DNA from 2 places in the Vibrio sp. JC009 genome. Region 1 is predicted to be linked to the other one. Evidence: predicted binding sites of a transcription regulator. Region 1 holds the regulator's gene; the other holds the start of a gene.

Region 1 (4,246 bases):
GGGATAAATCAGAAAACCATCCGCAGCCTGAAAACCCTGTATGGATTTGACGATCTGATAACCGCGCCTCTGCACGGTTTTCAGGGAGCCACGGATTACTATAACCGCTGCTCAGGTATACGGGTTCTGAATCAGGTATCCATTCCGTTGCAGGTTATCCATGCCCAGGATGATCCCTTTATGACGGAGGCTGTGATCCCTAAGTTTAAGCTTAACGACAATATCGACTACCGTTTGCTAAAGTCCGGCGGGCATGTGGGCTTTCTGTCCGGCAGCTTCAGAAAGCCGGAATTCTGGCTGGAGCAGGCGCTTCCTGCCTACTATCAACATATTAAGCAGTAATGTGAGAAAGCGACTATGATTATCCCTTGGGAACAGATAAACCCGGAGACACTGGAAAATCTGATTAAAGAATTTATTCTCCGTGAAGGAACCGATTACGGTGAAGTGGAAGTGTCACTGGAAGATAAAGCCGATCAGGTCAGAGAGCTGATAAAATCCGGAGAGGCCGTCATTCTCTATTCAGAACTGCACGAGACCGTAGATATAAAGTTAAGACGCGAGTTATAAGTAATTAAACCAATCCAGGACAAGGAATGTCATGTCAGCAAAACATCCCATCATAGCAGTAACAGGTTCATCGGGAGCCGGTACATCCACCACCTCTGAAGCCTTCAGAAAAATGTTCAATATGATGGACGTAAAAGCTGCCTGGGTGGAAGGTGACAGTTTCCACCGATACACCCGGCCAGAAATGGATGTGGCTATCCGCAAAGCCAAAGAGCAGGGAAAACACATCAGCTATTTCGGCCCGGAAGCCAATGATTTTGCTGCTCTCGAGCAGTTCTTCAGAAAGTACGGAGATGAAGGCACAGGTCAAATCCGTCGCTATCTGCACTCCTTTGACGAAGCGGTTCCCTATAACCAGATGCCCGGCACTTTCACCCCCTGGCAGGATCTGCCGGAGAACACAGATGTTCTGTTTTATGAGGGTTTACATGGTGGCGTAAGAGACGGAGATATTAACGTCTCCCAGCATGTGGATATGCTGATAGGCATGGTGCCGATAGTGAACCTGGAGTGGATACAGAAATTTATCCGCGATACGCGTGACAGAGGACATTCACGGGAAGCAGTGATGGACTCCATTGTCCGCTCCATGGATGACTACCTGAATTACATTACCCCTCAGTTTTCCCGCACTCATATTAACTTTCAACGGGTCCCCACAGTGGATACCTCTAACCCTTTGGATGCCAAAGCAATTCCGAGTCTGGATGAAAGTTTTGTTGTAATTAGGTTAAGAGGTATGAAAAATGTTGATTACCCGTACCTTCTGGCCATGCTCGACGGTTCTTTTATGTCACGCCACAATACGCTTGTGGTACCGGGGGGTAAAATGAGTTTTGCCATGGAACTGATCATACGTCCTATGCTTGCCCAACTGATAGAAACCGGTAAAATCGGTTAAAATGTTAACATTTGTCACATTTTTTCCAAGTCCGTGATCATGTGCACGAATTTGCGTAAAAAATCGCGTTTTTAAAGCGATCAAAATCAAGAAATCGATTGCAAAAAGAGATAATATTCTTAATCGAATTATAAGTTGCTTGCAGCTTTCAAAGAGAAATCCTATGCTAAACCACCTAATTGAGTGGCTTAGCAGCAAAGGAAAGCTGCTGAGCAGCAGGCCCTGCAGATAAAGTGAGATAATTATGGTTCTAGGTAAACCTCAAACCGATCCAACACTAGAGTGGTTTCTTTCACACTGTCATATTCATAAGTACCCATCAAAGAGTACTCTGATTCATGCTGGTGAAAAGGCTGAAACTCTGTATTACATTGTAAAAGGCTCTGTGGCTGTCCTAATCAAGGATGAAGAAGGTAAGGAAATGATTCTTTCTTATCTGAACCAGGGTGACTTTATTGGTGAACTGGGTCTTTTCGAAGAAGACCAGGAGCGTACAGCATGGGTTCGCGCTAAATCTCCATGTGAAGTAGCAGAAATTTCATTTAAGAAATTCCGTCAGCTAATTCAGGTAAACCCAGACATTCTGATGCGTCTGTCAGCTCAAATGGCAAGCCGCCTTCAGGTAACCAGCCAGAAAGTTGGTGACCTTGCGTTCCTTGACGTTACAGGCCGTATCGCACAAACACTTCTGAACCTGGCTAAGCAACCGGATGCAATGACTCACCCGGACGGCATGCAGATCAAGATCACCCGTCAGGAGATTGGTCAGATTGTTGGCTGTTCACGTGAAACCGTTGGCCGTATCCTGAAGATGCTGGAAGAACAGAATCTGATTTCTGCACACGGTAAAACTATCGTGGTTTACGGTACTCGTTAATTCTTTAGCGAAACAGTTTGTAAAAAGCGCAGCTCACGGGCTGCGCTTTTTTTATACCTTTTACTTACTACCCTTACCCCTTACCACTGGGTCATTCCGGAAGTTGCGAAGCTTCTATCCGGAATCTACTGTCAGCGCGTAGTAGGGCAGAAGAAACCTCTGACTCTACAACACCCAGAAAGTAGATCTCGGATATTGCTTTGCAATTCCGAGATGACGGCAGTGGGAGACAGCAAGAAATGTGCATCTTTTTACTGAACAATTAGCTTTAAGCAAGTATGGGCTACTGGTGACCAAAAGCTATTTAAGCTAACCTAAGCCAATTACAAAGAAAAAATCCAGTAAAAAACAATGGAAAAATTCGAATCAATTTACCAAAGAGCTGCCGAGCGTAAAGGGGGAGAAAAGCGCCTTGAGGAATTGCTCAGCAAGCCACTCAGCAGTGAAGAACTGGCAGCCATATCCAACGATCGCTGGCTTTCGGCTTTTACCATGAAAGTGTTTCAGTCGGGTATCTCATGGAGTGTGGTCCGCAAAAAGTGGCCTGACTTTGAAGAGGCATTTTTCGGGTTTAAGATCGAATCATTACTTATGCTGTCGGATGAACAGTGGGAAACCAAAGCACAGAACCCGGCTATCATACGCCACCTGACCAAAGTAATGTCCATCCCGGCCAATGCCCATATGATCCATAGCGCTTCCATTCAACATGATTCATTTGGTCAGATGGTGGCAAACTGGCCGAAAGAGGAGATTACCGGGCTTTGGGAGTACCTGAAAAAGAATGGAGCCCGTCTGGGCGGAAACACAGGTCCATACGCTTTAAGAACTCTGGGAGTCGATACTTTTATACTTTCATCCGATGTTGAATCTCATCTGCGCAATATCGGGATAATTGATTCAGGAAGAGGGACGAAGCGAGCACTGAATGCAGCAAACAAAGCCTTTGCACAGTGGCAACAGGAGTCCGGCCGTTCGCTTACTGAGATTAGCCAGACTATTGCGTTTAGTTGTGGGGATAATCGGGTGGTTTGAGCTATCAGCCTGACTCTTATACACAAATATTAAAGTGAACAGAGAACGGTTCTCCCCCTTAATTGAAAAGCCTAATTGGTTGATAAAGCTAATAGAAGGGGGAGTTAGAGGGGGTTGGTTATGCCATGCATGGTTAAACAACCAAAACTTAACCCCATGAGAAGCAACCCCTCCCCGCCTCCCCTTCGATGTTACTTCTTCGAAAATCCGTCCTTTTGATGCTAAGGGGAGGAGCATTCTTTGGCTCCTTAAACTTGTGTATAAGAGTCAGGCTATCAGCTATCAAAATAAAAGGTTCTAGCCTTTCTGACTAATTTCTCGACTCTCAAATTCTAACTCGAATGCAGCATGGCCTAACTGGATGAGCGTATCCAGTTTTGGAGACTTGTTCGAAGATAATGCCTTGTAGATGCTTGGCCTACTCTTCAGGTTTGTGTGTTGCTGGATTTTCTGAATCCCATACTCTTCGACAAAACCTTTAATTGCGGCCTGAAAAATATCCGGGCGGTTGGAAACTATCGCATCCCAGGCTGCTTGTTTTAACACGTCTTCCATATTGCTGGCGCTGACACATGGCCTATCTGTGTAGTGCCCCTTACCAGCTGCCATTTTTCGAAGAATGTTTGCGGAAAGCTCCACTCCATCCCAGTCAAGATAAGTACCTTCAAGTGAAAAGGCGCTAAAATCCTGGATCTGCTTATATGGTTCAGAATTAAAAACCTCTTCCAGATCAACAATACCTTTAAAGCCATCACTAAACTCGAGCTCCAGCAGATAGCCGGACAACCAGTCAAGATCTACGATTTTAAGCATTAATTGATCCTCCCGATACCTTGTCCGATTACCGCTCCGTCCCATGCCAG
Region 2 (4,246 bases), 210 kb from region 1:
ACCACCTTCGTCACCAACTGCAGTGCTCATGCCTTTGCCTTTAAGAACTTTAGCAAGGTTGTGGAATACTTCAGCACCGATACGCAGACCTTCTTTCAGAGTCGCAGCGCCAACAGGCTGGATCATGAATTCCTGGATATCAACGTTGTTATCAGCGTGCTCACCACCGTTGATGATGTTCATCATTGGTAGAGGCATAGAGAACTGACCTGGAGTGCCGTTTAGTTCAGCGATGTGCTCGTATAGAGGCATGCCTTTAACAGCAGCAGCAGCTTTAGCAGCAGCTAGAGATACAGCTAGGATTGCGTTTGCGCCGAAGTTAGCTTTGTTGTCAGTGCCGTCTAGGTCGATCATGATCTGATCTAGTTCAGCTTGAGCTTTTGCGTCCTTACCAACTAGTGCTTCAGCGATTGGGCCGTTTACAGCTTCAACTGCCTTAAGAACACCTTTTCCTAGGAAACGTGCTTTGTCACCGTCACGTAGCTCAAGAGCTTCGCGAGAACCAGTAGATGCGCCAGATGGAGCAGCAGCCATACCTACGAAACCGCCTTCTAGGTGTACTTCAGCTTCTACAGTTGGGTTACCACGTGAGTCGATGATTTCACGACCTAGAACTTTAACGATCTTAGACATTAATGTTTCCTCTCGTTTCTATATTAAATGTCATAACTAATGAACGGTTGAACAACAAAATCAACCGCCCGTATCCTTACTTACTTTCTAATTCACCGCGCTGATATTCACCAGCAGCTTTTACGAATCCAGCGAACAGCGGGTGGCCATCGCGCGGAGTCGAGGTAAATTCAGGGTGGAACTGAGCCGCAACAAACCAAGGGTGTGCCGGGTTCTCAATTACCTCAACAAGCTTCTTATCCGATGACAGGCCAGACACTTTCAGACCCGCTTTTTCGATTTGTGGACGAAGGTTGTTGTTAACTTCATAACGGTGGCGATGACGCTCATGGATCTTCGCATTACCGTATAGTTCGTGTGCCAGCGTGCCTTTCTCAAGGTGACATAGCTGCGAACCAAGACGCATAGTACCACCAAGGTCTGACAGCTCGGTACGTTCTTCAACTTTACCTTCGCCGTCAACCCATTCGGTGATCAAGCCTACCACAGGGTACTTGGTCTCTTTGTTAAATTCTGTTGAATGTGCACCTTCAAGGCCAGCTACGTTACGAGCGTACTCGATAAGCGCAACCTGCATACCCAGACAAATGCCAAGGTAAGGCACATTGTTTTCACGTGCGTACTGCGCAGCGCGAATCTTACCTTCTACACCACGGTCACCAAAACCGCCCGGTACAAGGATTGCGTCAAGGCCTTCAAGGACTTCTTCGCCTCTTGACTCAACGTCTTCTGAATCTACGTACTTAATGGTGACGTTCAGGCGATTTTTCAAGCCTGCGTGTTTTAACGCTTCGTTCACCGACTTATAAGCATCCGGAAGCTGGATATATTTACCAACCATACCGATAACCACTTCACCAGTTGGGTTAGCTTCTTCGTAGATTACCTGTTCCCACTCTGAAAGGTCTGCTTCAGGAGCCTTAATGCCAAAACGTTCACAAACCAGATCATCCAGACCTTGAGATTTAACAAGTTGAGGGATCTTATAGATAGAGTCAACGTCTTTCATTGAGATTACAGCTCTTTCCTGCACATTACAGAAAAGTGCGATCTTCTTACGCTCGTTTGCAGGGATCATGCGATCGCTACGACAAACAAGAATGTCAGGCTGAATACCGATAGACAGTAGCTCTTTAACAGAGTGCTGAGTCGGCTTAGTTTTCACTTCACCAGCAGCAGCAAGGTAAGGAACCAGAGTCAGGTGCATAAACATAGCACGCTCACGGCCCAGCTCTACAGCAAGCTGACGAATAGCTTCCATAAATGGTAGTGATTCGATATCACCAACCGTACCACCAACTTCTACAATCGCCACATCATGGCCTTCAGAACCTGCAATTACGCGGTCTTTGATTGCGTTAGTGATATGTGGAATAACCTGAATGGTGGCACCAAGATAGTCACCGCGACGCTCTTTACGAAGTACGTCTGCGTATACACGACCAGCAGTGAAGTTGTTACGCTTGGTCATCTTGGTGCGAATGAATCGCTCGTAGTGACCAAGGTCAAGGTCAGTTTCAGCGCCATCTTCTGTTACAAATACTTCACCGTGCTGAGTCGGGCTCATTGTACCCGGGTCAACGTTGATGTACGGATCAAGTTTCATCATGGTCACTTTAAGACCACGAGCTTCCAAGATCGCTGCTAGAGATGCTGCTGCAATACCTTTACCTAGTGAGGATACAACCCCGCCAGTAACAAAAATGTAATTTGTCGTCATGTTTAACCTGAAATTGGTTGAATGAGGGAAATGAGTACTTTCTGGACGGGACGTAAATATACCAGAAGCCCTTTACCACCACAACGTGAAACTTATCACAGACGTGTTTTTTATTTTTTGCTTCAAATCAAATCAACAACTAACGGTACTACGTTCGGGTTATGCACTCTCAGGCCCTGGGCCCTGGGTTCGGGCTTCGCCCTGCTGGGCTCTGGGAAGATACCCCCTCCCAGGGCCTATAGGACGGAGTCCGTTCCCAGGGCCCTTTTAACTTCCTCCCAAAACCCATCCAGCTCTTCCAAACTATAATCCGTAAGCTCCTTCCCTTCCCCCCGAACAATCGCTTCAACCCCTTTAAACCGCTTACTAAACTTAATATTGGCTTTATTAAGAGCAACTTCCGGATCTTTGCCCAGATGCCTGACCAGGTTTACGGTAGCAAACAGCAGATCGCCCAACTCTTCCTCTACCCGTTCTTCATCCGGGGTAACCTGATGGGCTTCATCGACCACTTCGTCGATTTCTTCCCGGACTTTATCAACTACCGGGCCAAGGGTTTTCCAGTCAAAACCGTATTTGGCGCATTTTTTCTGGATCTTGTTGGCTTTGGACAGGGCTGGCAGAGAGTTAGGGATCGCATCCAGAATGCTTTCTTCTGTTTTTCCCTTTTCGGCTTTTTCTTTTGCCTTTTCCAGTTCCCAGTTGGCGTTTATCTCTTCGTCGGTGTCAAACTCTGAATCGGAGAAGACGTGAGGGTGGCGGCGAATCAGTTTTTCGTTGACGGTTTCTACCACCTCTTCGAATTTAAAGTGGCCTTCTTCCTGTGCCATCTGGCTGTAGAAGATGATCTGAAACAGCAGATCACCCAGCTCTTCTCTGAGGTTTTCCCAGTCACGGTTATGGATGGCATCGACCACTTCATAGGTTTCTTCAATGGTGTGAGGGACTATGGTGTCGAAGGTTTGCTTTAGATCCCAGGGACATCCTTTCTGCGGATCTCTTAGGGTGGTCATTAGTTCTAACAGCTGGTCTATTGGCTGACTCATTGTTATCTAACTCTTGTATGGTGTGGTTACGTTTGGTGATATCCGGCAGGTGTGCAGGTATCGAACACAGACACGCATAAACCCTTCCCTGGGGCTCGGCTTTGCCATCCATGGCAAAGACGGTCTGCTTATCGATACCTGCACACCTGCCTCAATTGAGTTTTGTGGGATCCTAACTCAGCCTTTTTACTGATACTACATCTTTGATTTGTTCAATGCGGGTTAGAATTCTTCCCAGAATTTCAACACTTTGAACTTCAATGTCAAAATCCATAACTGAGATTTGGCGTTTATAGTCAGTACGGCTCTTCATACCGGACACTTTCAGCTTTTCATTTGCCAGAAGCGTGGTGATATCTTTTAACAGTCCGCTTCGCTCAAGGGCCTCTACGCGAACCGTCAGAATATAAGAACCGACAAAACCGCCACCCCAGACAGTATCAATAATACGTTCCGGTGCATGAATGCGCAGCTCGGCCAGTTGTTCACAGTCGGCGCGGTGAACTGAAATACCGCGCCCCTGAGTGATATAACCGGCAATGGCGTCACCCGGAATTGGCTGACAGCAGCGGGCCAGGTGAGTCATCAGATTATCAACGCCTTCAACAACAACGGCATCTTTATGCGGCCTGCTTTGAGCTGGTGCTTTGGCTTCCGACTCCTGAAGCTTCTCCAGCGCCTGCTGATCTTCTTCTTCCGCGGTTGGCTTATTTACCAGAGCATTAATGTGGTTGATGATCTGGTTAATTCTTAAATCACCGCTGCCTACACCAACGTACAACTCATCCGGCGTGTTTACATTGAAGCGTTTTAGCGCGTACTCACTGGCATCTTTCAGGTTAGCCCC

What was found. The regulator CRP, encoded in region 1, controls carbon source genes, mostly activating them, when cyclic AMP is high. The targets are predictions, from matches to a motif close to TGTGANNNNNNTCACA.
Region 2: L3Q72_RS02280 (CTP synthase) is a predicted target of CRP. The motif match lies at 2,438-2,453, and genes of this name have one in related genera.

Annotation. Positions count from the first base shown of each region.
Region 1 covers NZ_CP092106.1:254,369-258,614, reverse strand. Annotated here, with positions in the region: gene L3Q72_RS01230 (hydrolase) at 1-342, shown strand, start outside; gene L3Q72_RS01225 (YheU family protein) at 358-570, shown strand; gene L3Q72_RS01220 (phosphoribulokinase) at 602-1,471, shown strand; gene crp (cAMP-activated global transcriptional regulator CRP) at 1,716-2,348, shown strand; gene L3Q72_RS01210 (DNA-3-methyladenine glycosylase I) at 2,700-3,383, shown strand; gene L3Q72_RS01205 (transcriptional regulator) at 3,681-4,196, opposite strand; gene L3Q72_RS01200 (DUF4160 domain-containing protein) at 4,196-4,246, opposite strand, start outside.
Region 2 covers NZ_CP092106.1:461,867-466,112, reverse strand. Annotated here, with positions in the region: gene eno (phosphopyruvate hydratase) at 1-633, opposite strand, end outside; gene L3Q72_RS02280 (CTP synthase) at 710-2,353, opposite strand; gene mazG (nucleoside triphosphate pyrophosphohydrolase) at 2,590-3,399, opposite strand; gene relA (GTP diphosphokinase) at 3,572-4,246, opposite strand, start outside.